DNA from 4 places in the Micromonospora sp. CNZ299 genome. Region 3 is predicted to be linked to each of the others. Evidence: riboswitches for the same ligand, from Rfam matches in the RefSeq annotation. Region 3 holds a riboswitch; each other region holds the start of a gene.

Region 1 (7,126 bases), 940 kb from region 3:
CGGCCGGTCCGGGGTGTTCCGGGCGGACGTCGCCACGGACGAGAGGTGGAGCTAGTGATGCACCAGCGGATCCTTATGCGGGCCAAGAAGGGCCCCTTCGACGTCTACGCGCCGGAGGAGACCTTCGAACGCAACTGGATCGGCGACAACAACGGGAACCTGGTCTTCAGCCACGCCGCCCACAAGCTGCTCCGCACAACGACGGCGCAGATCACCTCCACCGAGTTCAAGATCGACCTGCGCGACGCCGACAAGATCAACGAGCAGTACGACGTGTACGTCATCCCGCTCGCCAACGCCTTCCGGCGCAGCTACGCGCATCGCGTGGCGGCCATGACCAAGCTGATCGAGCGGCTCAAGATCCCGGTGGTGGTTCTCGGGGTGGGCGTGCAGACCAACGTCGCCGGCGACCGGGAATACCTGCGCCCGATCGACGACGTGGTGAGCCGCTTCGTCCGGGCCGTGCTGGAGCGCTCGCACAGCATCGGGGTTCGGGGCGAGATCACCGAGAGCTACCTGCGCACCCTGGGCTTCTCCGCGGTCGACGTGATCGGCTGCCCGTCGATGTTCCTGCACGGTGACAGCCTGCGGGTGGAGAAGCGCAAGGAGTTCCTGACCCCGCACGACCGGGTCGCGCTGACCATCTCGCCGTACGTGAAGTCGATGGCGGAGGTGGTCTCCGCCCACCACCAGCGCTACCCGAACCTGCGCTACCTCCCGCAGGACCTGAAGACCCTCGGCACGCTGCTCTACGGCGACGCTCCCGCGGACCGAGGGAAAACCAGCGCGATCCCCGTCCACACCTCGCACCCCCTGTTCACGGAGGACAAGGTGCGCATGTTCGTGGACCCGTGGACCTGGATGGAGTATCTGTCCGGGTTCGACTTCGCCTTTGGTACCCGCATCCACGGCACCATCACCGCGCTGGTGGCCGGCACGCCGGGCTACCTCTTCGCGCACGACTCGCGCACGCTCGAGCTGGCCCGGTACTTCGACATCCCGCACCGGGTGATGGCGGACGTGCCGGCCGATGTCGACGCCGCCGACCTCTACGCGGAGGCCGACTACACGGCGCTGAACAACGGGCACAAGGCCCGCTTCGAGACCATGCTCGCCTTCCTCGCCAAGCACGACCTGGGGCACGCCTTCGCCGATGGCGACAGCGCCACCCGCTTCGACGAGCAGGTCCGCGCCACCACCTTCCCACCCGCCGTCCGCCCGGCCGGCGCCACCGGCTCCGATGTGCTGCTGGAACGGGTGCAGTGGCTGCGCGACCACAACCGAAGGCTGCTGACCGAGGTCGAGACCCTCAAGCAGCAAGAGCTGAGGACCCGGGTCAGGCAGGCGGTCGGCGGCCGGGTGCGACGCTTGTTGAATCGTTGACCCGCCGCGATCCTGCGGGCCGATCGCCGCGTGCGGCCGCCGGCCGGCCGGTGGCCTAGTATCGCGGGGCCCGGAGGTGACGGATGTGCTGCCTCCCGGGACACTGCCGGGCGATCTCCGGGGTCGGACGCCACCGCCGCCGGACGAGAGGTGGAGCCACCGATGCATAAGCGGATCCTGCTGCGCGCCCGCAAGGGCCCGTTCGACGTCCTCAGCGCCGAGGAGACGTACGAGCGGGACTGGATCGGTAAGAACACCGGCAATCTGGTCTTCAGCCACGCCGCGCACAAGCTGCTGGCCACCTCCACGGCCGAGATCACCCCGTCGCGCTTCCGGGCGGACCCACGCGACGCCGACGAGATCAACGAGAAGTACGACGTCTTCGTGATACCACTGGCCAACGCGTTCCGCCATGACTACGCGAAGCGGCTGACGTCGATGGCTCGGCTGATCGAACGGCTGAAGATCCCGGTGGTGGTGCTCGGAGTCGGGGCGCAGACCGACGTGGACGGCGACCTGGAGCAGCTCCGCCCGATCGACGAGCCGGTCAGCGCGTTCTGCCGGGCGGTGCTCGACCACTCGCACAGCATCGGCGTACGCGGCGAGATCACCGAGAACTACCTACGCAAGCTGGGTTTCTCGGCTGTCGAGCAGATCGGCTGCCCGTCGATGTTCCTACACGGCGACAGCCTGCGCATCGAGAAGACGAAGGCGACCCTGGGCATCGACGACCGGCTCGCGTTCGTCATCTCGCCGTACGTCAAGGCGCTGGCCCCCCTCATCCTGCACCACCACCAGCGCTACCCGAACCTGCGCTACGTGGCACAGGACCTCTACACCCTCGGCACCCTGCTCTACGGCGACGCGCCGAAGCTGCGGGGCAAGACCGCCGACATGCCGATCCACACCTCGCACCCGCTCTTCGTCGAGGACAAGGTGCGGATGTTCATGGACCCGTGGCCCTGGATGGACTATCTCTCCGGGTTCGACTTCGCCTTCGGCACCCGGATCCACGGCACCATCACGGCGCTGATCTCGGGCATCCCCGGCTATCTGCTGGCGCACGACTCGCGCACCCTGGAGCTGGCCCGATACTTCGACATCCCGCACCGGTTGTTGCGCGATGCGCCGGCCGACGTCGACGCTGCCCAACTTTATGCGGAAGCCGACTACACGGCCCTGAACGAGGGCCACAAGGAGCGCTTCGCGCGGATCACCGCGTTCCTCGCCAAGCACGACCTCGGCCTCTCGTTCGCCGATGGAGACAGCGCCACCCGCTTCGACGAGCAGGTCCGCCAGACCGTCTACCCAGCTGCGGTCCGGCCGGTCTCCGCCTACTCTCCCGAGGAGTTGCTGACGCGCATCCAGTGGCTGCGGGACGAAACCCGGACGCTCCAGACAGAGGTCAATACCCTCCACGCGCGGTCACTGCGCGAGCGGGTCAAGCAGGCCGTCGCCGGCCGGGTCCGCCGGATGCTCGGAGCCAGGTGACCAGCCACCGCGTCCGCTTCATCCAGCTCACCCGCGTCGGTACGGGTCGAGCAGCGCCAGCACGGCAGCCGGGTCCTCCACGTGTGCGTTGTGGCCGAGACCGGGCAGCGTGACGACCGGTACGCCGTACGCCTTGAGCTGCTCGTCGGTGACCAGCGAGTCGTGTTCCCCGCGGGCCAGCACCACCGGCACGTCGGTCGCCGCCAGCAACGGGGCCAGGTCTGGCTCGCCGACGCCGAAGGCTGTCGGGTCCATGGCGAGGCGCCACCGGCCGTCGACCTGACGCAACCCGGCGTCCACCACCGGATGATCCGGCGCGACCAGGCCGACCAACCCGGAGACGCGCAGGTAGCGGCGGGCCGCCTCGGTGCGGCTGGCGAACCAGCTCACCGGGCGGGCGGCGAGTTCGGTCGCGCGGGTCAGCTCGTCGGGTGACCAGACCGCCTTGATGCCCAGCCCGACCACCGCGTCCACCGGCATCCCGGCGGCGCGGGCGGCCAACGCCAGGCCGACCACCCCGCCCAGCGAGTGCCCGAGCACGACGATCCGGTCGTCGGCGACCAGGCCGTGGGCGATCCGCTCGGCGAACCCATCAAAGGAGTACGACGGCAGCGGGGCCGACCAGCCGTGACCGGCAAGGTCCGGTGCCAGCCACCGCCCGGGCCAGTGCTGCTTCAGCAGTGGGGCCGAGGGCAGCCAGACGTCCCCGGTCGCCCCCATCCCGTGCAGCAGCAACAGGATCGGCCCACGGCCTGCCCGGCCACCTGATTCATCCACCACGGCCGCAGTCTCCCACGGTTCGCGACCAGGTACGAGGGTCGTCGATGCGGCGCAGGCCTGACCGCCCGGTGAAGACGCCGCGGGCGCCGGCCCCTTGTGGAGGACGGCGCCCGAAGCGGTCAACGTGCCTGGGTCAGGCGGAGTAGCCCCGGCTGGCGATCCAGTTGGCCAGGTTGATCGTGGTGATCCAGTACGACGCGTCGGCCGGGTTCGCCGAGTCGGCGATCCGCACGGTGCGGCCGTTGTCCTTGTAACCCACGACGGCGATGTAGTGACCGCCACCGTAGGAGTGCCAGCCGCCGTTGGTGTCGGTGGCGTCGCCGACGACGTTGGCGACCACGCCACGGCCGTCGGTGATGGCCTTGACCACGTCGGCCTGGAGCTGGTCCATCTGGGCCGGGCTGGGCGTGCCGGCGAACATCCGGGTCCGGTACGGGGAGCCCTTCACCTCGGCGTTGAGCACCCGGGTGGTGTCCAGGGCCGAGTTGGTGCCCATCTCGGTGGTGCCCAGCTCGGCGCCGAGCTCATTCTGGGTGCGGTCGATGCCGGCGGCGCTGAGCGCGTTGCGGGTGGCAGCCGGGCCGCAGTTGTAGTACGTGTTCTGCGCCTGGTAGTCGTAGTCGAGCACCTTGGTCGCGGGCGGCTTCGGCGGCTCCGGCTTACGGGTCAGATCCGGGTTGCTGCTGGCCGTGGCTGCGGGCGACGCGGCACTGGTGGCCGGCGCGGGGGCGGCGGTGGTCGGTGCGGTGCTGGCCGAGGGGGACGCGTCGCGCGCCTCGCTGCGGGAGGCAGCGGTGTCGCTGCGCATCTCGGCGACAGTGGTCGCGGTGTGCTGGCTGGCCGGCGCGTCGTCGGCGGTGGTGAGCAGGGCGCCGGTGGTGGTGGCGATGGCGAGGGCCGCGGCGGAGGCGGCAACGATCTGGTACGGACGCTCGGTGGCGAGGCGACGGAGCTGACGCTTCAGGGTGTGCTTCACGGGGTCCTCCACGGATCGGGGGGAGAGCGGCACACCGGGGCGGGACCGGTATCCGGGCAGGCGCCAGCGCGCGGACGATGGTCCGCGGATGGTGAACCGCTCAGGGGAACGCCCGGCGCGGCCGGGCGGTTAGGCGATGACCCGGGGGGGTCAGCTCACCGTCACTGGACGAATGAGCGGGGGCACCGCTACGCCGTGGAGGCGAGGGAACAACCGAGGGGTGGAAAGGTGCTGCACGAGGATGGAACTCCTTCCGACACCGCCTACCGGGTTAGCTGACGGATTCGGGCGGGAAGATCGCCCTACCGCGGGCCGTGGCTCGCGGATTCACCCCGGACTTACTGATGGGTCCCCGGTTCGTTCATCACGATTGAGCGGGTCGGCGCGGCGTCGCCTCTTGCGAACGGTTACCGCACCGGACAGGACGACAGTACTGGCCGGCTCTCACCCTGCCAAGCCGGGTTCACCTGTGTAAACCCCAATCGGCGCGACAATTTCTGCGCGTATTGCCGATGATGTGACTCGATGGGACAACCGGTTACGGCGACGCCTGCGGGCGACAACCGGACAGGCCGCCGAATATGCGGCCACAATCACGGGAAAAATCGAGCCAATCGTGCCCGACGCCCGATTCGCCATTGACATGACCGGGCTCACATAACGGATCGGGCTCAACCCGCGCGAGCCGGGCGCCAACGTGCCACGAGGGCAGGGCGGAACGCCCGGGTAGCCGCCCGGCGGGCGGGTACCGGGTTCGGCCGCAGCCGGGCCGCTGCCGCGTACGCCTCCTCGGCGAGAGTGCGGGCCGACTCGGCGGCCAGTTCCGCGTCCCGCCAGGCGGCCCGCTCCCGGGTGGCGGCGGCCTGGTAGTCGGCCAGCCTCGCGTCCCGGATCGCCCGGCTCAGCAGCACCTCCTGCTCGACCGGGTGCCGCCGGGGATCCCAACCGTGCCGGTGCCCGAACACGTCGCCGAACTGCGCCATGGTCAGGTCGCCCCGCCAGTGCGCCGCCGCCGCCGCGCGATGCAGGTAGCGCTCCCGGGAGGCGTACTCGGCGGGGGTGCGGGGGGTATGCGGGGTGGGCAGCGCCCCGGCCCCCGCGAAGCGACGCGCGGCCGCGTCCGCCTCGTCGTACCTGCCCCAGGCCCGCTCCATCTGCTCCTGAGCGGTCAGCCAGGAAGCCCGTCGCCGCCGGGCGTTCTGCCCCGCGCCGGCCGCGGCGACGGCCACTTCCTCGGCGTACCGACGCAGGTCGACGGCCTCGGCCTCAGCCAACTCCCGGGCGGTGGGCGCCACCGGGGCCGGGTCGTCCGTTGGCCGGTCCCGCTCGGGGCGGGCGGTCAGCACGATGAGTACGCCCAGTGCCAGCAGGAACAGGGCTGACCAGATGGCGGCGGCCTGCGGCACCTCGGTCACGAACTGGTAGAAGACGACGGTCTCCATGGTCGGCACCTCGGGGAGAGAACAATGCGGTGGGAGCCCCACCGGCCACCGGGCCACGGTGGGCCACGGATCGGCGAGGTGCGGGACGGGTGGATCGACAGGGCGCGGCGACGGGACGCTCCTCCCGGTGGATCAGCGCCCGGGCGGAGCCCGGGGCGCCCAGCTCCTCGGACCGTCCACGAGGGGCAGCCGTTCAGACCCGGCCGCGCACACCACCGGCATTCCGGCCACCACGATGACGCCCCGGCCGCGCAGGGCCGGGTGCGAGTCGACCGAGCAGACCGGGAAGGCCTTCTCGGCGGCTCCCTCAGCGACCGCTGAGGCCGCGTGCACGGTCGGCGTTGACGCGGCGGTCGGCGTTGGCGCGGCGGCCGAGGCCGGGCCTGCGCCAAGCGCCAGGGCCGCGACGACGGCGAGGCTGGTCAGCACCCGTGTCGCCCAGCGCGCCACCCACCACAGGGGACAGGTGAACGCGACCGGAAGCACGCCCCCACGCTACCGTCACGCCGGCCCGGGCGCATCGACCACGGGCGTGTCGGCGTACGCCGCGCCGACCGTGCTGACCAGTGCGGACGCCTCAGCGCGAGTCGACGTACGTCGATCGATCGCTGGCCTGCTCGACGTCGCCGACGGCGGCTTCGCCGGCCTGGGCCTGGGTCCCGACGCCATCGGCGGTGCGGTCTTCGCGGCCGTTGACTTCAATGCTGGCGGTGCGTTGCTGAGGGACGGCCACCTGGCGGGCCGGGCGGCGTGGAGCGAGCCGGCGCATCATCGGGGTCTCGACGAAGCGGTGCAGCAGCCCGGCGAGGACCAGGTTCACCAGTAGGAAGCCGAGCACCGCGACGGGGCCACGCCAGCCCTGGAAGCCGGTCCCCCAGTCACCGCTCCAGCGCAGCACGCTCGTCATCACCAGCACGTGCACCAGGTAGAAGGCGAAGGAGACCTCGCCGAGCCAGACCACCGGTCGGGACCGCCATGGGGAACGCTTACCTCGGACGTCCGCGTCCGCGGCGGCAGTGATCACCAGCAGATACACCACCGCGAGCAGCGTGGT
Region 2 (7,126 bases), 2.5 Mb from region 3:
TGGAGGTGCTCGCGTGAGCCTGTCGATCGTGAAGTCGGTTCTGTCCGGTGGTGTTGTGGAGATCGCCCCGCGGGGCGAGATCGACGTGGACACCGCGTACGAGGTGCGCGAGGCGATCGCGGAGGTGCTGGCCAAGGGCCGCCCACTCCGCATCGAGCTGAACATGAGGCTGGTCACCTTCATCGACTCCGTCGGCATCAGCGCCATGGTCGCCGGCTTCCAGACGGCCGAGGTCAGCGACGTCAAGCTGGTGGTCACGCAGCCGAGCCGGTTCGTGCACCGACAGCTCTGGGTGACCGGTCTGCTCGGCCTGTTCGGCGCCCCGGAGCCCTACTTCGCCGGTGCCGCCACCCCCGAAGTGCTGCCCGGCGCCTGAGCACACCGGGCATTCCGGTCAGGGCTGCTCGTCCAGCCCGGTCAGGTCGATGTCGGTTGCTTCGGTGACCGCCCGGATGGCCGTCACCGAGGCATACCCGGCGGCCAGCAACGCCACGTCGGTGCCCGGCTGGGCGGCCTGCCCCGGCTCCTCCAGCGACGTGCGGACGAAGCCGTGGCCGGATTCGGCCACCGTCATCTGCACCTGACCGAAGCTGGCCAGCGTGCCTCGCCGCACCCCGCGCAGTCGTCCGTGCGGCAGGTCCGGGGCGTTCACGTTGAGCACGCTCTCCATCGGTGCGGACGTCAACCGGGGGAGCAGGTCCAGGGCGACCCGCGCCGCGGTGCTCCAGTGCCGCTCGGCGTCGCGTACCCGGGCGGCCGCGTCCACCGCCGCGCCACCGCTCGCCGCCGTCGCCTCGCCCGCGGAGAGCACGTCCAGGGAGACCGCCATCGCCCGGCACCCGTTCGTGGCGGCGGTGAACGCGGCCCCCACCGTCCCGGAGTGCAACACGGCCCGGCCGGCGTTGGCGCCACGGTTGATGCCGGAGAGCACCACCGATGGCGGCGGACCGAACGCGCCGTGCAGGGCGATCAGCGTGATGAAGCCCGGTGAGCCGCCGACCCCGTACGCCGGCACGCCCTCCAGGTCGGGCAGCGGGTGGTCGTTCACGACCACCCGTCCGTCCCGTTCCATGGCGCTCATCGCGGCGCTGGTGCCGCTCGCCTCCTCCAGCGGTGCGGCGACCACCACGTCCAGGCCCCGCTGCCGAGCAGCCCAGGCCAGTGCCTGGATGCCCGGCGCGGCGATCCCGTCGTCGTTTGTGATCAGCACCCGCAGGGTCATCGGTCGACCGCCCGGTCGGCCAGCTCGTCCGGGGTGGTCCGCTCCTGCTGCCGGCTGTCCGCCGGCACCAGTCGGACCCGTTCCACCAGGCCGGTGATCGAGTCCAGTCGTCCGGTGCCCAGGCCGTGCCGGGTGACGTTCAGCGCGCCGGCCGCGGCCCCGGTCCGGATGGCGGTCCGGATGTCCCCGCCGCCGGCCACGACGGCGGCCACCCCGGCGGTCATCGAGTCGCCCGCGCCGCGCGGGTCGGCGGCCTCCAACCGGGGCATCTCGACTTCGAACAGCTCCCCGTCGATGAGCGCGAGCGCCGGCTGGTCGGCCCGGCTCACCACCACCGTCTCGGCGCCGGCCGCGTGCAGCTCGTACATGGCCCGGGTCAGTTCCACGATGTCGTCGCTGCGGGCGCGGCCGTCGCGGATCAGCTCCTCGTGGCTCACCTTGAGGAAGAAGACGCCGCCCTCCAGCGCCGAGCCGAGGTGACCGCCGGAGAGGTCGACCACCACTCGACCGCCGTTGGCGCTGAGGTCGGCGGCGAAGCGTCGGTACAGGTCGGCAGGCACGAGCCACGGCTCGTTCGGCCCGCTGAGGATGCTCACCGCGGCAGACAGGCCCTCGCCGAGGGCCAGGTTGTACAGCTCGTCGAGTTCGTGTCGGCTCAGCGGCTGACCGGGCACGTCGGCGATCTCCTGCCGGGAGCCGTCCCGGCGGTCGTGCACGTACCCGCCGCTGCCGGAATCACGGGCCACCGTCTTGAGGTCCACGCCCTCACTGACCAGCAGCGGCTCCAGCACCTGGCCGATCTCGCCGCCGAGGGCGGCGCAGAGCACCACCTCGACACCGAGCGACATCACCATCCGGGCCTGCCAGACGCCCTGCCCGCCGGGGTGCAGGTGCAGCTCGGGGTGGTCGTTCGGCTGGTCAACGGTCACCGTCAGCTGTGGAGTGGGCGCGAAGACCATCACGTGCCCGCTCACCGGATCGTCGCCGTTCATGATGTCCGCCTCCAGCACGGTCGGGTGATTCCTCACTGAACGACCTTAATGCGCCAACCGGTGACTGGGCGTGTCATCGGGCCGGCCCGGGCCGGCCCTCGGACATTGCCAGCCAGACATCGGTACGGGACGATCGTGCGACCATCGACGGCGGGAGACGGTGTGCTCAGCAGCGATACCTTCAGCTACACCGTGCAGGCCCGGTGTTCGCCGGCCGAGGCGGCGGCGCTGCTCAGCGACCTGACCCGGCAGGGTGAGCTGCACCCGTTGATCGTCCGGGTCCGCCGACTGCCGCCCCGACCCGGTGCGCAGGCCAGCTACACGATCAACGACCGGCTGGCTGCCGGCCCGCTGCGCTTCCGGACCACCTACCACGCGGACGTCCTGATCAGCGAGGACGACGAGATCGTCATGGTGGCCCGCCAGTGGCCGGCCACCACCGTGCGTAACCACACCCGGCTGCGCCCCGAGCCGGACGGCCTGACCCGGATCGACGTCGACATCACCCTGACCGCGCCGACCCCGCTGTTCCGGTACGCGTTCCGTCAGGCCCGGGCCGCCCACCTCGCCCTGGCCACCCGCCTCGGCGCTGCCCTCGACCGCACCGGCGACCCGCCGCCCCCAGCCTGACCCGAGCGCGGGACGGCAGTGGGGTCACCGGTTGCGGGCGCGGCCCGCCAGGGCGGGCCGCGCGGCGGGACGCCGTCCCCACGGCTTGTACGTGGACAGCACCGTCGCAATGATCATCAGGCTGGTCGACACCGCGGGGGCGATCACCAGGTCGGCACGGTCCCGTGTGGGCAGGGCGGCGCCCACCGCTCCGGCGTGCCGCAGATTCGGGGTGAGCAGGAACAGCACCAGCCCGACCATCACCGTGGTGAGCACCAGCTTGACCACCACCCACCGGTAGCGCAGCAGGCCCCACGGGGTGAGCAGCGAGCTGGCGACACCGATGAGCCAGACCAGGACGCTCAGCGGCGCGAACAGGACGGTGCCGACCAGCGCGCCGACCGGGTAGAGCACCGCAGGGTCGGCACCACGCTGCACGGCGATGCCGAGAGTGAGCAGCACCAGGTCGGCGCCGAGCCAGCCCAGCGAGGTGACCAGGTGCAGGGTGAGCAGCCCCTTGCGGGCGCTGGGTGGGATCCGAGGCATACCGCGATGCTGCCCGCCGACCGCCGCCGGGTCGTCCGACGAGCGACGACATCAGGGGTACGCCCGGCGACGTAGCCCGGTCGGACAGCTCTGCCCGGACGAACGTGATGCCTGTGAGTCATCAAGATGACTCACAGGCATCACACACTTTGGGGAACGGCCGGATCAGTAGACCGACAGGTGCACGTGGTTGGTGTGGTCGCTGGACGGGTCGCCACCCGCCCCGCTGTAGGACTTCCATCCGCTGCTGGGCAGCCAGATCTGCCTGTACCAGATCACGTACAGCACGGCGAGCCGGTCGGCGTTGCGGATGAAGTACGCGGCCAGGTTGTTGCCGTACGTCTTGTCGCCGCCGGTGGCGTCGCCGCCGAAGCCACCCTTCTGGGCGGCGAAGTCGCAGGCCCGGCCCTTCGGGTGCTCACCGGAGCCGCTGGGGCGGTGACAGGAGACGTACCGGGTGAAGCCGGCGGCCTTGGCCTGGTTGAGGGCGTGCAGTGTGCGCGGGGTGATGCAGCCGCTGGCCGGTGTGGGGTCGTTGACGCTGCACGTCTCCGACGGCCAGGAGCCGTCGGAGTTGCGCGGCGCGGCCTTCGCGTTGGCGGCGGAGGTGCCCCGGTTGGAGTCGGTGTCGGCGGCGGGCTGCGGCTTGGGGGTGGTGGCCACGGTCAGGGCCCGTTCGGCCTGCTCCTTGCGCTTGGCCATCACCGCGACCTGCTTGCGCTGCTCGTTGATCTCACCGTTCAGGGCGACCTGGGTGCGGTTGGCCTCGTCCTTGCTGCTGAGCAGGTCGCGCAGCACCCGGTCCTCGTTGGCGGCCACCGCGTCCAGTGCGGCTGCCCGGTCCATGAAGCCTTCCGGGCTGTCGCTGTTGAGCAGCGCCGACATCGCGCTGAGCCGACCGGTGCGGTACGCGACGCCGGCGATCTCGCCGACCTTGCCGCTGCGTTGGTTGAGCTCGACCTCGATGGTCTTCAGTTGGGTGGTGAGCTGCTGCTGCCGCTGCACCGAGGCGTCCAGGGCGCGCTTCGCGTCCAGGTAGCCCTTGCTGGCCGCCTCGAGTTGGGCTCGCAGCGCGGGGGTGCCGCCCTCCTCGTCGGAGTCGGGGGCGGCGGCCCGCAGGCCGGTCGGGGGAGCGGCCGAGGCGGTGCCGGCCGGGAGCGCGACGCCGAGGGCGAACATCGCGACGATCAGGGCCGCCAGTCGGGCGGCGGGTGGTCGTGCTGGTGCCACTGTGCATGTCCTTCCGTCAGCCGCCGACCGGGTTAGCTGACGGGTTCGGGACGGAAGATCCCTACCGCTGACGCGGATGCACCCCAGGTACGTGGTTCCCCGGTTCGCCCTCGCGGGCGATTAGGCGGCGACCACCACCGGCGCCGGGAGGGCGCCGCCTGGTGGAGGCCGGGACCGAGCCTACCGGTGCCAGTGGGGTGGCTGCAGCCAATGTGACCGAAGGTGCGTTCGTCGTCACGAGAGGCTGCTGTCACCACTCGATCGAGCCACACGCTCCGGAGGCGGCACCCGGCTCGATCTGCAACGTCGCGTGCTCGATCCGGAAGTCGTCGTGCAGGGCCGTACGCGCGGCGGTGAGCACCGCGCCGACCTCCGCCCCGGGTGCCATGGTCAGGTGTGCGGAGGCCACGTCCATGCCGGAGGTGAGCGTCCAGACGTGCAGGTCGTGCACCTCGACCACACCGGGGACCGCGGCCAGTCGGTCGTGCACGGCGGTCACCTGGAGGTGCTCCGGGGCGGCCTGCACCAGGATGCGGACGGCGGCCCGTGCCAGCCGCCAGGTGCGCGGAAGGATGAACACGCCGATGGCGACGGCGACCAGCGGGTCGGCCCACCACCAGTCGGTGACGGTGATGAGCAGTGCGGCGCCGATCACGCCGACCGAGCCGAGCAGGTCGCCGAGCACCTCCAGGTAGGCACCCTGAAGGTTGATGCTCTCCCGGGCTCCGGCGCGGAGCAGGGCGAAGGCGGCGATGTTGGCGAGCAGGCCGAGCACGGCCACCGCGAGCATCGGGCCGGCGATGACCTCGTGCGGGTCGCCGAAGCGGCGGATCGCCTCGATCACCACGTAGATCGCGACGCCGGAGAGCAGGACGGCGTTGGCCAGCGCGGCGAGCACCTCGAGTCGGTAGAGCCCGAAGGTGCGCTGCGGGTCACCGGTGGCCCGCCGGGTCGCGGTGATCGCAGCGAGCGCCATCCCGATGCCGAGCACGTCGGTGAACATGTGTCCGGCGTCGGAGAGCAGGGCGAGCGAGCCGGTGTGCAGGGCGGCCACCGCCTCGACCACCATCAGGGTGGCGAGCAGCCCGAATGCCGCCCAGAGGCGGCCCCGGTGCTGGTGTGCGGCATTGGCGACGGACCCGTGGTGGTGGTCATGACCTGCGCCCACGAGAACCACCCTCCGCCGCCAGCCGGGACCCGGTCAAATGTATGTTCACATCGCTATGTATGCAAGTGTAGGGGTGGCAACTCTCGCCGGCGGCTCGCCAGCACGGATCAGCCGGTCGGGTCGATGGTGGTGAGGCGCTGCGTGGCCCGGGAGAGCGCCACGTACAGGGTGCGCACCCCGGCACCCGGATCCGCCCGGATCTCGCTCGGGGCGACCAGCACGACCCCGTCGTACTCCATGCCCTTGGCCTCCAGGCTGGTGACCACCTGGAGCCTCGGCGCGCCGAGTGCGGCGACCCAGCCGGCGACCTCGTCGCGGCGGGGGACCGGCGTGATCACGCCGACGGTGCCCTCCACCTCGGCCAGCAGGCCGGCGGCCGCCTCCACTGTCGCGGTCTCCAACCCGCTCGGGGGCACCGCCAGCTCGACCGGGTCGACCCCGGTGGAGCGGACCGCGGTCGGCAGCGGCAGGTCAGGATAGAGCCGGCGGATCTCCGCCGCCGCCACCGCGAAGATCTCCGAGGAGTTGCGGTAGTTGGTGGTGAGCGTGAAATCGTGCCGCTTGCGCCGACCCAGCGCCTGGTCCCGGGCCCGGTCCAGCTCGTCGGGGTCCCCGGTCCACGCGGTCTGGGCGGGGTCGCCGACCACCGTCCAGGAGGCCAGACGGCCACGTCGACCGACCATCCGCCACTGCATCGGTGAGACGTCCTGCGCCTCGTCCACGACCACGTGCGCGTAGTCCCGGTAGTCCTCCGGGCGCTCCCGGGCCGCCGCACGGGCGGCCCGTTGCCGCTCGCCGAGGGTACTCAACTCGCGTACGCCGCCAGCCAGCTGGAACGGGTCGCGCCGGGCCTTTGCCGACTGCGCCGGCTTGCCGAGCAGGGAGTCCAGCTCGTCCAGCAGCGCGATGTCGGCGATGGTCAGCCCGGTCGTGTCCAGGTGCCGGTACGCGGCGCTGAGCAGCCGGATCTCCGCGGAGGAGAGGATCCCCCCGGCGTACCGGCGCAGGCGGTCCGGCTGCGCCAGCCAGCCCAGAACGTGTCGAGGGTGCAGCCGGGGCCACCACGCCTTGAGGAACTCCCGGAACTCCGACCGCTCGGCGATCTCCGCCTCGAAGGTCCGCTGGTCCGGCAGTCGAATGCCCACCTCACGGGCCTGCGCCCAGAGCGCGGCGAACACCCCGTCGAAGCCGGCCCGGCGCACCTCGTTGCGGCGGGCACCCCGTTGCAACGCGCGGTCCCGGATCCGGTCCAGTGCCGGCCGGTCCAGCCGCAGCAGCGTGCCCCGGTAGAGCAGCCGCAGCTCACCCGGGCCGCCCGGCACCGCGTCGCGGGCAGCCCGCTCCAGCACCCGACGCATC
Region 3 (7,126 bases):
CTCGGGTCGGGCGCCGGCAGGCACCTGCACGCCCTGGCGCACAACCGCGATCCTCGCTCGGTGCAGGTCGGCCGGCGACGCGGCTCGATGGGCGCGCAGCATGCGCTGAGCCGCACCCCGCATGCCCCGGCGGAGCTGGATGCCATCCTCGCCGGCCTGGTCGACCGGGTCAGCCGCCGCATGCGGGCGGCGGGGCGGTCCGGTCGCACCGTGGTGTTGCGGCTGCGCTTCGGCGACTACACCCGGGCGACCCGCTCGCACACCATCGGCAAGGCGACCGCCGACACGACGCCGCTGCTCGCCGCCGCGCGCGCGTTGCTGCGAGCAGCGCTGACCGAGATCGATCGTCGTGGTGTCACCCTGATCGGTGTCTCAGTGGGCAACCTGGACGACAACCCCGTGCAACCGGAGCTGCCGTTTCACCGCGATCCTGGCGCGGAGTTGGACGCCGCGGTGGACGCGGTCCGCGACCGGTTCGGCTCAACGGCGCTGACCCGAGCGGTCCTGCTCGGCCGGGAGCCGGGCGTCGAGATGCCGCTGCTGCCGGATTGACCGATCTGCGTGCGGCGTCCCGGCGACCGCTGCGACCGGAGACACATCACAGCAGGTCGGCGGTTTAGCCGGCGGCTGACGGGTGACCCTTGTGGGGTACAGCCTGACAAGGGGGGACCCACAATGTCCGACGACGACACCAGCAACCGGCCGAGTCGCACTGCCGAACGGCCGCACGACGTAACCGACCCGCTGCTCTGGCAACTGGCGATCGACGTGCTGAGCGCCCACGAGCCGGACGACGAGGGTCAGTGCCGCAACCTTCAGTGCGCCGGGCAGTCCTGGCCGTGCGCGGCCCGCGCCGGCGCGGAGCAGTCGATGCGACTTGCCCGCAGCACACCCGCCCCGGTCGAGATGACCACCGACGGCGGCGACAACGAGGAGGGCGGCACGGGCTGGTCCGGGGAGGGCAGCGCACCGGCGCCCCGCTGGGGCTGGAACGCCGGCCCGGTCGCGTCGCACCGAGGGTCGAAGGCATCCGCCTCCGCGGCGTGACGGCTTCCCCCGGGGTACGGGCGCTCGGGCTGATCCGCACCACACGTACGAACGCTCGGCCGGTGACCCGGCCGAGCGTTCGTGTGTCATCCGTCAGAGGCTGAGCCGCTGACGCGGGAAGACCGTCAGAGGCTGAGCCGCTGACCCGGGAAGATCAGGCCCGGGTCGGCCCCGATCAGCTGCCGGTTGTGCTCGTAGAGCGACTGCCAACCGCCGGTCACCCGGTGGCTGTCGGCGATCTCCGACAGGGTGTCGCCCGGCTTGACCAGGTACGTCTGGCCGCCCGTGGTCGGCGCGGTGCGCTCGTGGTTGCGGGTCGCCGGCTGCTCCCGCCGCGAGGGCCGCTCCTGCTGCTCGGTGGGCTTCGCCGTGGACTTCGCGGTGGGCTTCTGCGTGGACTTCGTCGACGGCTTCGCGGTGGAGCCGCTCGACGAGCCGCCCTTCTTGCCGCAGGTCGGCCACGCGCCGATGCCCTGCCCGTCGAGCACCTTCTCGGCGATGGCGATCTGCTCGCCGCGGCTGGCCAGGTCGGCGCGGGCGGCGTACTTCTTGCCGCCGTAGCCGGCCCAGGTGCTCTGGGAGAACTGCAGGCCACCGTAGTAGCCGTTGCCGGTGTTGATCTTCCAGTTACCGCCGGACTCGCACTTGGCGATCGCGTCCCAGTTGACCGCGGCCTGCGCGGGGGCGGCCGGGCCGAAGAGGGCGACAGCACCGGTGACCGCACCGACGGCCAGGGTGCCGACGGCGAGACGGCGGGTGGTGACCCGTCGGTGACGGGGCGTGTAGACAGACGTCATGTGAACTTCCTCCACGCCGGCGAGGTGAGCTGTCGGGTTCGGGCCGAGGAGCCCGGCCGCACGATGGCGGCTTCACCCCGAGGTGACGTGCACCGAGGAACGTTTGGGTCCCCCGCTCCTGCCCGGGTGACTGGGTTCCACCGACCGGGGGCAGGATTTGGCGTTGCCGGCCGTGGTGTCCGCAGTGGCGAACCCGACCGACGTTAGGCACGGTCGGTGACGATCGCCCAACCCCTGTGAAGTTCTTCACCGGGGTACGCGGGGCGTCACCCCCAGCGGTTGCGGGCGGCCGGTCGGTGTGCAGTGACCACCGTGGACCGTTGCGGATCAGATGCGGTGACGGAGCCAGAGCACGATGCGCCGCAGCAACTCGACGTGCCCCGGCGACTCGTACGACAGCGCGTCGTGACCGAGTGCGTTGTAGACGATCCGGCTGCTCCCGGCCGTGCGCGCCCACACGAGCGGGTGGGTGTCGCCACCCTCGTCGTGGACGTAGAGAGTCTCGACGTCGACGCCGTCGAGCAACTCCAGGTCGGTGTAGCGCTCGTCGTGCACCTCGAAGTCCACGAGACCGGTAGTGATCGGGTGCTCGATGCGCTGGCGTTCACCACCAGGAGGCGGGCGCCGTCGAGCGCTGCCGCGAGTTGGTCGACGGTGGTCACGATCGCCACCGGGCCCGCGTCGCCGACGAGCTTGGCGATCGCCGCGCTGGTCTCGGACAACGGGTGCCAGGGATCGGCGTGCGGGCCCTCCCCGCTGAAGATCACTGTGTCGACCGGCATGACCGTGCTCCGCTCTTCATTTGGACGGTTTTCGAAATCACGAAATCAACAGGCAACGCTGGGACTTCATCTTCGTCGAGGATCCGCGGACCCGGGCCGCCGTCGCCCGACTGTGGCGACTCGGGCTGATGGCACCGCCACCCGCGTCGGGCGGCACCGGGCCGGCCTTCAGCAGGATGGACTTCGCCTCCGAGCAGTGGGGCCGGATCGCCGGCAGCCTGCAACACCTGGCGGATCACCTGCACGAGGTGCCGCTGCTGCTCATCCCCTGTCTGCGGGTCGAGTCCCGCGCCGAGCTGGCCAGCGTGCGCGGGCAGGCCGGGGCCTGGGGTTCGGTCATCCCGGCGTTCTGGAGCTTCATGCTGGCCGCTCGGGAACGCGGGCTCGGCACCGCGTGGACCACGAGCCATCTCAGCTACGAAAGGGAGATGGCAGACCTGCTCGGCATCCCCTACGACACCGTCGTGCAGGTGGCGCTCACGCCGGTGGCGTTCACCCTGGGCACCGACTTCAAGCCCGGTCCGCAGGCCGACGCGGACGGGTTCGCCCACTGGAACCGCTGGTAGCCGGCCGCCGCCGGCGGCGGGCCACCCGGTGACCCGGGAAGCCCGCCGCTTGGCGGGGTACGCCAGCTACAGGGTGCGCGCCAGCCGGTCGGCGAGCGTCCGGGTGAAGCGGGCCGGGTCGGTCAGCTCACCGCCCTCGGCGAGCACCGCCAGGCCGTAGAGCAGCTCGGCGGTCTCGGTCAGGGCCGCCTGGTCGCTGCCCTGCTCGTGGGCCTTGCGCAGCCCGGACACCAGCGGGTGACCGGGGTTGATCTCCAGGATCCGCTTGGTCGGGGGAACCTCGTGCCCCATCGCCCGGTACATCTTCTCCAGGGTCGGCGTGAGGTCGTGGGCGTCGCCGACGACGCAGGCCGGCGAGGTGGTCAGTCGCGACGACAGGCGCACCTCCCGGACGCTGTCGGTCAGGGTGGTGCCCAGCCAGTCGAGCAGGGCGGCGAACTCCTGCCGCTGCTGCTCGCGCTCGGCCTCGGCCTGCTGCTTCTCCTCGTCGGTGTCCAGGTCGATCTCGCCCTTGGCGATGGACCGCAGCGGCCGACCGTCGTACGCGCCGACCCGCTCGACCCACACCTCGTCGACCTGGTCGGTGAGCAGCAGCACCTCGTGGCCCTTGGCCCGGAACGCCTCCAGGTGCGGCGAGTTCTCGATGGCGGCCCGGGACTCGCCGGTGGCGTACCAGATGTCGCTCTGGCCGTCCTTCATCCGTGAGACGTAGCCGGCCAGGTCGGTGGGCTCGGCGGGGTCGTGGGTGGAGGCGACCGACAGGAGGTCCAGCAGGGTGTCGCGGTTGTCGGTGTCGTCGATCAGCCCTTCCTTGACCACCGCGCCGAACTCGGTCCAGAAGGTGCGGTACCTCTCGGCGTGGTTGGCCTTGAGGTCCTTGACCGTGGCGAGGATCTTCTTCACCAGGCGACGGCGGACGATCTGGATCTGCCGGTCCTGCTGGAGGATCTCGCGGGAGATGTTCAGCGACAGGTCGTGCGCGTCGACCACGCCCTTGACGAAGCGCAGGTAGGTCGGGACCAGCGCCTCGCAGTCGTCCATGATGAAGACGCGCTTGACGTAGAGCTGGACGCCGCGGCGGCCCTGCGGGGAGAACAGGTCGAGCGGGGCGTGGCTGGGCAGGAACAGCAGCGCCTCGTACTCGAAGGTGCCCTCGCCCTTCATGTGCACGACCTCGAGCGGGTCGGCCCAGTCGTGGCTGACGTGCTTGTAGAACTCGTTGTACTCCGCGGCGTCGACCTCGTCGCGGGGTCGAGCCCAGAGTGCCTTCATCGAGTTGAGGGTCTGCACCTCGCTGGTGGCGGCCTCGCCGTCGGCGCCAGGCCGCTCGACGCTCATCCGGATCGGCCAGGCGATGAAGTCGGAGTATCGCTTGACGATCTCCCGGACGGTCCACTCGGCGGTGTAGTCGTGCAGGTTGTCCTCGGTGTCGACCGGCTTGAGGTGCAGGGTCACCGTGGTGCCCTGCGGCGCCTCGTCGACCGACTCGATCGAGTAGGTGCCCTCGCCGGTGGACTCCCAGCGGGTGCCGCCGGTCTCGCCGGCCTTGCGGGTCAGCAGGGTGACCCGGTCGGCGACCATGAACGCGGCGTAGAAGCCGACGCCGAACTGGCCGATCAGGTCCTGCGAGGCGTGGGCGTCGGCGGATTCGCGCAGCTCGCGCAGCAGCTCGGCGGTGCCCGACTTGGCGATGGTGCCGATCAGCTGGACGACCTCGTCGCGGGTCATCCCGATGCCGTTGTCCCGCACGGCGAGGGTACGGGCGTCCCGGTCGACCTCGAGGGCGACGTGCAGGTCGTCGGTGTCGGCGACGAGGTCCTTGTCGACAAGCGTGGCCAGTCGCAGCTTGTCCAGGGCGTCGGACGCGTTCGAGATGAGTTCCCGCAGGAAGACGTCCTTGTTCGAATAGATCGAGTGGACCACCAACTGGAGGAGCTGACGCGCCTCGGCCTGGAATTCCAACGTTTCGGCCTGGTTGCTCACACCGTCTCCCATCTCGGCTCGTGCGGAGGTTCGCGGAAAGGATACGAGCCATCACCGGCAGGGTTGTGGCCGCCTCGGGGTCGCATTCCCGATTCAGGGGGGTCACCGTCGTGACGTAGCTGACTTTGGTAAACGTAAGTCAGGTCGGATAGCGTGACGGCCATGAAGATCGCTGGAAGCACCGCTCTCGTCACCGGCGCCAACCGTGGCCTCGGCCGACACCTGGCCGCCGAACTCCTCGCCCGGGGCGCCACCGTCTACGCCGGCGCCCGCAACCCCGACAGCGTCGACCTGCCCGGCGTGACACCGGTCCGCCTCGACATCACCGACCCCGCCTCGGTGGCCGCAGCCGCCGAGCTGGCCGGGAACGTGAACCTGCTGATCAACAACGCCGGCATCGACACCCGGACCGATCTGCTCGACGGCGACCTGGACCTCGTCCGGCTGGAGCTGGAGACCCACTACATCGGCACCCTCTCGACTGTCCGGGCGTTCGCGCCGGTCATCGCCGGCAACGGCGGCGGAACGATCCTCAACGTGCTCTCCGTGCTGTCCTGGTTCGGCTTGCCGATCCACGGGGCCTACAGCGCCGCCAAGTCCGCCGAGTGGTCGATGACCAACGTCCTTCGCGTCCAGCTCGCCGAGCGGGGCATCCGGGTCGCCGGCCTGCACGTCGGCTACCTGGACACCGACATGGCCGCCGACGTCACCGGCCCGAAACTGGACCCGGCGACGATCGCCCGGATCGGGGTGGACGGCATCGAGGCCGACGCGTACGAGATCCTCGCCGACGATCTCAGCCGCCAGGTGCAGGCCGGGCTGGCCGGCGGCGTCGCCGCGCTCTACCCGCAGCTCCCCTGACCCGCAACGCGACGAGCCGCCGCCGGGAAGCCCCGGCGGCGGCTCGCTTCTGCGGGTACGCGGTCAGCTCGCCTGCAACGTCACGTCGTCGATCACGAAGCTGGTCTGCAACGACGAGTCCTCGGTGCCGGTGAACGTGAGCGTCACCGTCTGCCCGGCGTACGCGGCAACGTTGAGCGTGCGCTGGACGTAGCTGGTGGAGGCGTTGAGGTTCGAGTACGTCGCCAGCGTGGTCGAGCCCATCCGCACGGTCAGCTTGTCGTACGCCGTGGACGTGGTCGTCTCGGCGGTGTCGATGCGAGTCCAGAACGACAGCGTGTAGCTGGCGCAGCCGGCGGGCACTGTCACCGACTGGGACAGGGTCTCGGTGCGGGTGCTGCCGTACCCGTTGAGCCACGCCTTGTATGACCCGGTCCGGGCCGGCTTGCTGCTGGAGTTGGTGATAACGCCGGAGGACGCCGTCCACACTGTGGCGCCGCTCTCGAAGCCGCCGTTGCCGATCACCTGGGTGGCCGCACAGCCGCCGGTGCCGGTCACGGTGAGAGTGAGGGTGGCGCTGCGGGTGACCGAGCCGGTGCCGGTGACCGTCACTGTGAAGGTGCCGGTCGCGGCGCTTGACGACGCGGTGAGGGTCATCGTCGACGAGCCGCCGGAGGTCACCGAGGACGGGCTGAACGAGACGCTCACCCCGCTGGGGGCGCCGGAGGCGGAGAGGCTGACCGACTGCGCCGAGCCTGCCGTGGTGGCGGTGGCCACCGTGGCGGTGGTGCTGGCGCCCCGCGCGACGGTGCGCGTCGTGGGGCTGACCGCGACGGAGAAGTCGTTGGTGGGGGTGCCGCCGCCAACGGCGAGCTGCCACAGCGCGTACGCGACACCGTCGGCCGCCCTGTTCAGCACCGTCGCGCTGACGTTGGCGGTGGTGTCACAGGCGCGGTGGTAGCAGGGGTCGTACGCCGAGTTGGCGGTGCCGCCCCACTTGGCCGCCTGGGAGCTGGTCTTGCGGGCGCTGGCCCCGGCGGCGTAGCCCGAGGTGGGGATGCCGGCCTGCTGGAAGTAGTAGTCGTCGGAGCGGCCCTGGCCCTCGACGTTC
Region 4 (7,126 bases), 2.5 Mb from region 3:
GCGCATGCCCGTCCTCCGATCACGCGTCGACGAGGTCGTAGCCGGCCTCGTCGACGGCAGCCCGGACAACTGCCGGGTCGAGGGGCTGGTCACTGCTGACGGTGACCCGGCCGGCCGCGAGGTCGACCTGGACGTCCTGCACGCCTGGGATCGCGCCGACCTCGGCGCTCACCGCGCTGACGCAGTGCCCACAGGTCATGCCCTGCACCTGGTACGTCGTGTTGACCATTGGAACGCCTCCCTGAACGGATTACCCGTACCCGGTGGGGGTATCCCACCCGAAGACGACCGTACCATACCCCCCAGGGGTACGCTATCCTGGTTCGCATGACCACACCCACCCCGATCCGCGGGTACACCGCCAGCAAGGACCAGCTGCTCACGCGGCTCCGCCGCGTCGAGGGGCAGGTCCGCGGCATCGAGAAGATGGTCGACGACGACCGCTACTGCATCGACGTGCTCACCCAGATCTCCGCCATCCAGGCCGCACTCGACAAGGTGGCGCTGGGGCTGCTCGACGGGCATGCCCGGCACTGCATGCACGAGGGGGCGGCCGAGGGCCGGGCCGACGAGATGGCCACCGAGATGATGGCGGCGGTCGGCCGGCTGATGAAGCGCGGCTGACGCCCCTCAGTCCGGCGCCGGGTCGAGACGGACGCGGCGCAGCAACTGCGCGTTGAGCGCCACCACGATGGTGGAAGCGGACATCAGCACCGCTGCCACCGCCGGGCTCAACGCCACGCCGGCCCAGGCCAGCACACCCGCCGCCAGCGGCAGCGCCACCACGTTGTAGCCCGCCGCCCAGGCCAGATTCTGTCGCATTTTCCGGTACGAGCCCCGGGACAACCGGACCACGGCACCCACCCCGCGCGGGTCCGAGGACGCCAGCACCACCCCGGCGGACTCGATCGCCACATCGGTGCCCGCGCCGATCGCGATACCGACGTCCGCTCGGGCCAACGCCGGAGCGTCGTTCACCCCGTCACCGACCATCGCCACGATCAACCCTCGCCGCTGGAGCTCCGCCACCCGGTCGTCCTTCTCCCCCGGCAGCACCTCGGCGAAGACCTCGTCGACACCGGGCCGGAAACCGACCTCGGCCGCGACCGCCTCGGCGACCGGGCGGGCGTCACCCGTGATCATGGCGATGGTTCGGACGCCCTCGGCACGCAGCTCGTCGACGGCCCGCCGGGCCTCCGGACGCACCTCGTCGGTCAACGCGAACGCGCCGAGCACGGTGTCCGGCAGCCGCACCAGATGCAGCACCGCCGCACCCCGCGCCGACCACCGCTCGTTCGCCGTCACCAGTTCCGTCGGGAGCGACAGGCCCAGTTCCCGCAGCAGCGCCGGCCCGCCCACCGCGTACTCCGTACCGTCGATCGTCGCCTGCACACCGCGGCCCGGCAGCGACCGGAAACCGGCGGCCGGGGCCGGGCCTGCGTGTCCGGCCGCCGCCACGATCGCCCGGGCCAACGGATGTTCACTGTCCGACTCGACACCCGCCGCGATCCGCAGCACCTCGTCCCGCCCGATGCCCGGCACCGTCACCACGTCGGTGACCGCGTGCTCGCCCCGGGTCAGCGTGCCGGTCTTGTCGAAGAGAACCGCGCCGACCGTCCGCATCCGCTCCAACGCCAACCGGTCCTTGACCAGGATTCCGGACCGCGCGGCCAACGCGGTGGAGAGCGCGACGACCAGGGGGATGGCCAGACCCAGCGCGTGCGGGCAGGCGATCACCAGGACGGTGACCGCACGCACCACCGCCTCGTCGGGCTGACCGAGCGCGGTCCAGACCAGCACGGTCAGCACGGCGGTGCCGGTGGCCACGTAGAACAGCGCCGCGGCGAAACGGTCGGCCAGCAGTTGGGTCCGCCCACCGGAAGCCTGGGCCTGCGCGACCATGCGCTGGATGCCGGCGAGTGCGGTCTGCTCACCCAGCGCCTCCACACCGACCCGGATCGCCGAGTCGGTGGCGACGGTGCCGGCCACCACCCGATCACCCGTCGACCGGGCGACCGGCCGCGACTCCCCGGTGATCATCGACTCATCCAGTTCGGCGCCGCCATCGATGATCCGCCCGTCGGCCGGCACCCGCCCGCCCGGGCGGACCAGCACCACGTCACCGACCCGCAGACCGGTCACCGGCACCGCCTCGACCCGGCCATCCGCCGCCACCCGCTCGGCCTCGTCCGGTAGCAGCGCGGCCAGCGCCACGAGCGCTCCCCGGGCCTGCCCGATGGCCTTCATCTCCTGCCAGTGCCCGAGCAGCATGATGGTGACCAGCGCGGCCAACTCCCACCAGAAGTCCAGGTCGAAGACGCCCACGCTGGTCGCCAGGGACGCGGTGTACGCCACGGTGATCGCCATCGCGACCAGCAGCATCATCCCGGGCGCCCGGTCCCGCACCTCCCGGACCGCACCGACCAGGAACGGCCAGCCGCCCCACCAGAACACCGCCGAGCCGAGCACCGGACCCACCCAGGAGCGGCCGGGAACGTCCCAGCTCAGACCCAGCTGGTCCCAGACCAGGTGGCTGGCCAGGACCACCGGGATGGTGAGCGCCAGGCAGACCCAGAAGCGACGACGGAACATCGCCGGATCGTGCCCGGCGTGCTTGTCGTGCCCGGCGTGCTTGTCGTGCCCGGCGTGCTTGTCGCGCCCGGCGTGCTTGTCGTGCCCGGCTCTCTCCGGCGGCCTGGCCGGGGTGGCGTGCCGCTCATGGCCGGGATCGGGCGGTAATTGAGCGGGCATGTGTCCAACATGCCTGGCCGGGGACCGGCACGCGAGCGGTTCGGCGGCGACACTCCGTCACGACCTGCGTCCCCGGGCCGGGCTGGTTAGCATTCCCCACGATGACCCCCCGCATGCCGCTGCACGAACGGGCACCGGCGCCGCCACCCGGTGGCGTCGCTCCTGGCCGCCCGGGCCGGGCACTGACCATCCGTGATCGGGTGGTCGCCGGTCAGCGATCCGCCGCGTCTCCCGCCGCGATTCCGCAGTGCGGATGAACCGACCGGTCCACTGACACGTACCCCGCACCGGATCGTTGGGAGTCTCGCCTTGGGTTCCGACCACACCCGCCCCGCTCCGTCCGCCCCGCCCCGGGTCCGGCGGATCCTCATCATGACGGTGGTGCCCCTCTTCGTCGCCACCGTGCTCGCAGCACTGCTGCTCTGGCCGCGCGGTGGGGCACCGGAGACCGACGGCGGGGCGGATGTGCCGCGCTTCCCCGGCACGGTGACCCGGGTGGTGACCGAACCATGCCCGCCGACGCCGTCGAGCCCGGAGGGCACACCACGCGTCGGCGGCGGGCCGTGCGGCACTGTCGACGTCCGGGTGGACGACGGGCCGTCCGCCGGCCAGCAGGTGCAGACACCGGTGCCCGACGGGCCCGGCGCACCCCGGGTCGCGGTCGGCGACGAGGTCATCCTGGTCGAGCTGACCGATCCCACCGATCCCACCACCAGCAACTGGAACATCTCCGAGCACCAGCGTGGCACCCCGATGCTGTGGTTGGCGGTGGTCTTCGCCGCGGCGATCGTCGCGTTCGGTAGGTGGCGGGGTCTGGCCGCGCTCGCCGGGTTGGCGGCCAGCTTCGCCATCCTGCTCACCTTCGTGCTGCCGGGCATCGGCGCCGGCAAGTCACCCCTGCTGATGGCGGTGGTGGGTGCCGCCCTGATCATGTTCGTGGTGCTCTACCTGACGCACGGGGTCACCGCACAGACCTCGGTCGCGGTGCTCGGCACCCTGGGCAGCCTGGTGCTGACCGGCGTGCTCGCCACGATCGCGACGGCGGCAACCCACCTCACCGGCTTCGGCAGCGAGGATGCCACCACGCTGTCGATGTTCCAGGGCGACGTGGACCTGCACGGTCTGCTGCTCGCCGGGATCATCATCGGCTCGCTCGGGGTGCTCGACGACGTGACGGTCACCCAGGCGGCCACCGTCACCGAGTTGGCGCACGCCAACCCCGGCCTGACCCGGTTGCAGCTCTACCGGGCCGCGACCCGGGTCGGCCGCGCGCACATCGCCTCCACTGTCAACACCATCGTGCTGGCATACGCGGGCGCGTCGCTGCCCCTGCTGCTCCTGCTCACCGCCGACGCGCGGCCGATCGGGCAGATCCTCACCAGCGAGTTCCTCGCGCAGGAGATCGTCCGCAGCGCGGTCGCCACCCTCGGCCTGATCGCCGCCGTGCCACTGACCACCGGGCTGGCCGCAGTGGTGACCGCGGCCGGGCGTGCGGACGCCACACCGTCCACCGACGCTTCCGCCCCGCGACCTCAGCCGGACCGGTCGGAGGCACTGGCCGCACTCATCTCACCGCGAGCGGGTCGCCCCGACGACCCGGAACCGACGCGGACCCCACCCCCATCCACCGCCACCGACGGGTGGCCGGAGCCGAACAGGAGCACGGATACGGCATGGTGACACTCCTCAGCGTGACCAGATCGGGCGTCCACCCTGAGAACCACGTCACTGGTCACTCAACGCTATGGCGAAATGACGCTTTTGGTCGGCATCCAGGCGTAGCTCACCCGGCCGACTCTCGGGTAACCTCGCTGCCGGTTACCGATGAAGGCGCGAAGCGGCGCCTGCGGTGCCACCGCCCAATCGCCAACCGGCGAATCGGGGACCCAGGTACGTGGGGTGAATCCGCGTCAGCGGTAGGGGCCACTTCCGCCCCGAACCCGTCAGCTAACCCGGTCGGCGGTCGACGGAAGGGAACATTGTGACGGCACCCCTACGCCGCTGGTTGACACCCGTGGTGGCCGTGATCGCCGCATTGACCGTGCTCGCCGGGCCCCTCCCGGCCCACGCCGCCCCGACGACCCCCACACCGTCCGGGCACGAGGAGGACGGCGAGCCGAAACTGCTCACCGACGTCATCGAGCAGGCCAACCGCGACTACTCCGCCGCCAAGTCCCAACTGGACAAATCCAAGAAGCGGCAGTTGGAGCTGGCCCGGGAGGTCGACCGGGCCAAGGCCGACCTGGACGCGTTGACCCCACAGGTCGGGCTGATCGCCGCCCAGTCGTACCGGACCGGCCGGATCGGCGCGCTCGCGATGCTGCTGGAGAGCAAGGCTCCCGACGCCTTCGTCCAGCGCGCCGCGGTGCTCGACGAGATGAACATGGTCAATGAGAAGAAGCTCGCCGAGGTCAACACGGTGAAGGCCCGCGCCGAGCAGGCCAAGCTGGCCCTCGACGCGGAGGTCCGCGAGCAGCAGAAGCAGACCGCCCTGATGGCGAAGCGGAAGAGCGAGGCGGACAAGGCGCTCTCCCTCGTCGGCGGCAAGGGCTTCACCGGCGGCCTGGTGGACGCCACCTCGAAGGTGGCCAAGATCGGCCCGGGTCGCACCGCCGACGGTGACTGGAAGCCGCAGTCGTGCAGCGAGAATGACCCGACCACGTCCGGTTGCGTCACGCCCCGCACCCTGCACGCGTACAAGGAGGTCAAGGCGGCCGGCTACAACCGGTTCGTCGGCTGCTACCGCTCCGGTGGGCCGTGGGAGCACCCGAAGGGCCGTGCCTGCGACTGGTCGCTGCAGAAGAGTGGCTTCGCCCCGTGGCACAACGATGACACCCGGAGGTACGGCAACAACGTCGCCGCCTTCCTCATCCGTAACGCCGACCGGCTGGGCATCTACTACGTGATCTGGAACCGGCAGATCTGGTTCCCGGCGACCGGCTGGAGTTCGTACAGCGGGCCGTCGAACCACACCGACCACGTCCACATGTCGCTGCTCTGACCCGCTGAACCCTCGCCGAGGGCCGTTCCGCGTCGCGCGGAGCGGCCCTCGTCGCGTCAGGCGGCGGCGGGCGCGGCCGGGTCGAGGGGCCCGGCCTCCTCGCCGAGCGTCGCGAAGCCGGCCGGCACGGCGGCCACCGGGCGGACCGCTCCGGCGGCGAGCCGGTACGACACACCGACCACCGCGCACCGCCCCTGCGCCACCTCGTCGGCCAGCACCGGCGACTGTCCGAGCAGCGTCTCGACGGTCTGTGCGATGTGGATGTCGACGATGCCGTCGATGTCCTGCACACCCTCGGTCTCGGCCCGGCGCAGGCTGGGCAGCACCGCGTCGACCACCGCCCGCAGGTGCCCCTGAGGTTGGGTGCCGGTCGTGGCGACCTCCCGGGCCGCCTGCACCGCACCGCACGAGTCGTGCCCGAGCACCACCACCAGCGGGGTGCCCAGCACGGTCACCGCGTACTCCACGCTGCCGAGCACCTCGGGGCCGGCGGTGTGGCCGGCGGTGCGGACCACGAACAGGTCGCCCAGCCCGCGGTCGAAGATGATCTCAGCGGCCAGGCGGGAGTCGGAGCAGCCCACGATCACCGCGAACGGGTGCTGCCCGTCGGCCACAGCGGCCCGGTGCCCGGCGTCCTGGTTGGGGTGGCGGGGGGCGCCGCCGACGAAGCGCCGGTTGCCGGCGACCAACTCGGCGTACGCGCGGGCCGGCTCGCTCAGCGCCGGGGCGCGGTCGGTGGTCCGCTGCGGGCCCGGCTGTCCGCCGGGCGTTCCGGAATGACTCATCCCCGCACCTCGTCTCGACGCATCTGACCTGGTCAACCGGCTCTTGAGCCGGGCCGGCGGCGGGCGCTGGCTCGGCTTTTACGGTCACACGCACCGTAAGATGCGTCAAGGTATACGTGATATGGATTTCATACGTTGACCTCAGCTCGCCCCTGGGTAACGCACCTCGGGCAGGGCCGACGAGACTCCTCGAGGGCAGGGTCGGCATCCGGAGAGGCGGTCACACGATGACGAAGACGGCGGCGGGCGACACCGGTGGTGGGCGGAACTGGACGTTCCTCACCAACCACGGGCACGTTCTGCTGGCCATCGCCCGCGACCCCACCGCCCGGCTGCGGGATGTCGCCGCCGAGGTCGGCGTGACCGAACGTGCCGCGCAGGCGATCGTCGCCGACCTGGAGGCGGGCGGATACCTGCACCGCACCCGCGTCGGGCGGCGCAATGAGTACACCCTCAACCCGTCCGGTCGGTTCCGTCATCCCGCCGAGGCCGACCGCCAGGTCGGTGCCCTGCTCGCGCTGTTCGCCGATCCGTCCACCGCGGAGGTCGGCCCCCAGGCCTGAGCATCGGTCGCCGGGCCGCTGCACGA

The links. Region 3 has a riboswitch for cyclic di-AMP ahead of CLT68_RS20000 (LysM peptidoglycan-binding domain-containing protein). Riboswitches for the same ligand answer to the same signal wherever they lie in the genome.
Region 1: another riboswitch for cyclic di-AMP. It lies ahead of CLT68_RS16330 (C39 family peptidase); the one in region 3 lies ahead of CLT68_RS20000 (LysM peptidoglycan-binding domain-containing protein).
Region 2: another riboswitch for cyclic di-AMP. It lies ahead of CLT68_RS31285 (coiled-coil domain-containing protein); the one in region 3 lies ahead of CLT68_RS20000 (LysM peptidoglycan-binding domain-containing protein).
Region 4: another riboswitch for cyclic di-AMP. It lies ahead of CLT68_RS09150 (VldE C-terminal domain-containing protein); the one in region 3 lies ahead of CLT68_RS20000 (LysM peptidoglycan-binding domain-containing protein).

What each region holds. Positions count from the first base shown of each region.
Region 1 covers NZ_PEFG01000001.1:3,479,968-3,487,093, reverse strand. Annotated here, with positions in the region: gene CLT68_RS16345 (polysaccharide pyruvyl transferase family protein) at 58-1,383, shown strand; gene CLT68_RS16340 (polysaccharide pyruvyl transferase family protein) at 1,546-2,874, shown strand; gene CLT68_RS16335 (alpha/beta fold hydrolase) at 2,902-3,654, opposite strand; gene CLT68_RS16330 (C39 family peptidase) at 3,788-4,642, opposite strand; cyclic di-AMP (ydaO/yuaA leader) riboswitch at 4,876-5,017, opposite strand; gene CLT68_RS16325 (hypothetical protein) at 5,302-6,072, opposite strand; gene CLT68_RS16320 (hypothetical protein) at 6,205-6,558, opposite strand; gene CLT68_RS16315 (acyltransferase family protein) at 6,650-7,126, opposite strand, start outside.
Region 2 covers NZ_PEFG01000001.1:6,925,710-6,932,835, reverse strand. Annotated here, with positions in the region: gene CLT68_RS31310 (STAS domain-containing protein) at 14-376, shown strand; gene surE (5'/3'-nucleotidase SurE) at 395-1,222, opposite strand; gene CLT68_RS31300 (PfkB family carbohydrate kinase) at 1,219-2,181, opposite strand; gene CLT68_RS31295 (SRPBCC family protein) at 2,377-2,844, shown strand; gene CLT68_RS31290 (hypothetical protein) at 2,869-3,369, opposite strand; gene CLT68_RS31285 (coiled-coil domain-containing protein) at 3,535-4,599, opposite strand; cyclic di-AMP (ydaO/yuaA leader) riboswitch at 4,605-4,736, opposite strand; gene CLT68_RS31280 (cation diffusion facilitator family transporter) at 4,850-5,767, opposite strand; gene CLT68_RS31275 (AAA family ATPase) at 5,875-7,126, opposite strand, start outside.
Region 3 covers NZ_PEFG01000001.1:4,420,848-4,427,973, reverse strand. Annotated here, with positions in the region: gene dinB (DNA polymerase IV) at 1-552, shown strand, start outside; gene CLT68_RS20005 (hypothetical protein) at 676-1,047, shown strand; gene CLT68_RS20000 (LysM peptidoglycan-binding domain-containing protein) at 1,173-1,844, opposite strand; cyclic di-AMP (ydaO/yuaA leader) riboswitch at 1,845-2,017, opposite strand; gene CLT68_RS33400 (ThuA domain-containing protein) at 2,172-2,438, opposite strand; gene CLT68_RS19990 (nitroreductase family protein) at 2,647-3,192, shown strand; gene htpG (molecular chaperone HtpG) at 3,259-5,187, opposite strand; gene CLT68_RS19980 (SDR family oxidoreductase) at 5,338-6,036, shown strand; gene CLT68_RS19975 (M28 family peptidase) at 6,100-7,126, opposite strand, start outside.
Region 4 covers NZ_PEFG01000001.1:1,901,595-1,908,720, reverse strand. Annotated here, with positions in the region: gene CLT68_RS09175 (hypothetical protein) at 1-6, opposite strand, end outside; gene CLT68_RS09170 (heavy-metal-associated domain-containing protein) at 20-229, opposite strand; gene CLT68_RS09165 (metal-sensitive transcriptional regulator) at 328-624, shown strand; gene CLT68_RS09160 (heavy metal translocating P-type ATPase) at 631-2,751, opposite strand; gene CLT68_RS09155 (YibE/F family protein) at 3,061-4,431, shown strand; cyclic di-AMP (ydaO/yuaA leader) riboswitch at 4,598-4,728, shown strand; gene CLT68_RS09150 (VldE C-terminal domain-containing protein) at 4,733-5,752, shown strand; gene CLT68_RS09145 (carbonic anhydrase) at 5,809-6,537, opposite strand; gene CLT68_RS09140 (helix-turn-helix transcriptional regulator) at 6,765-7,100, shown strand.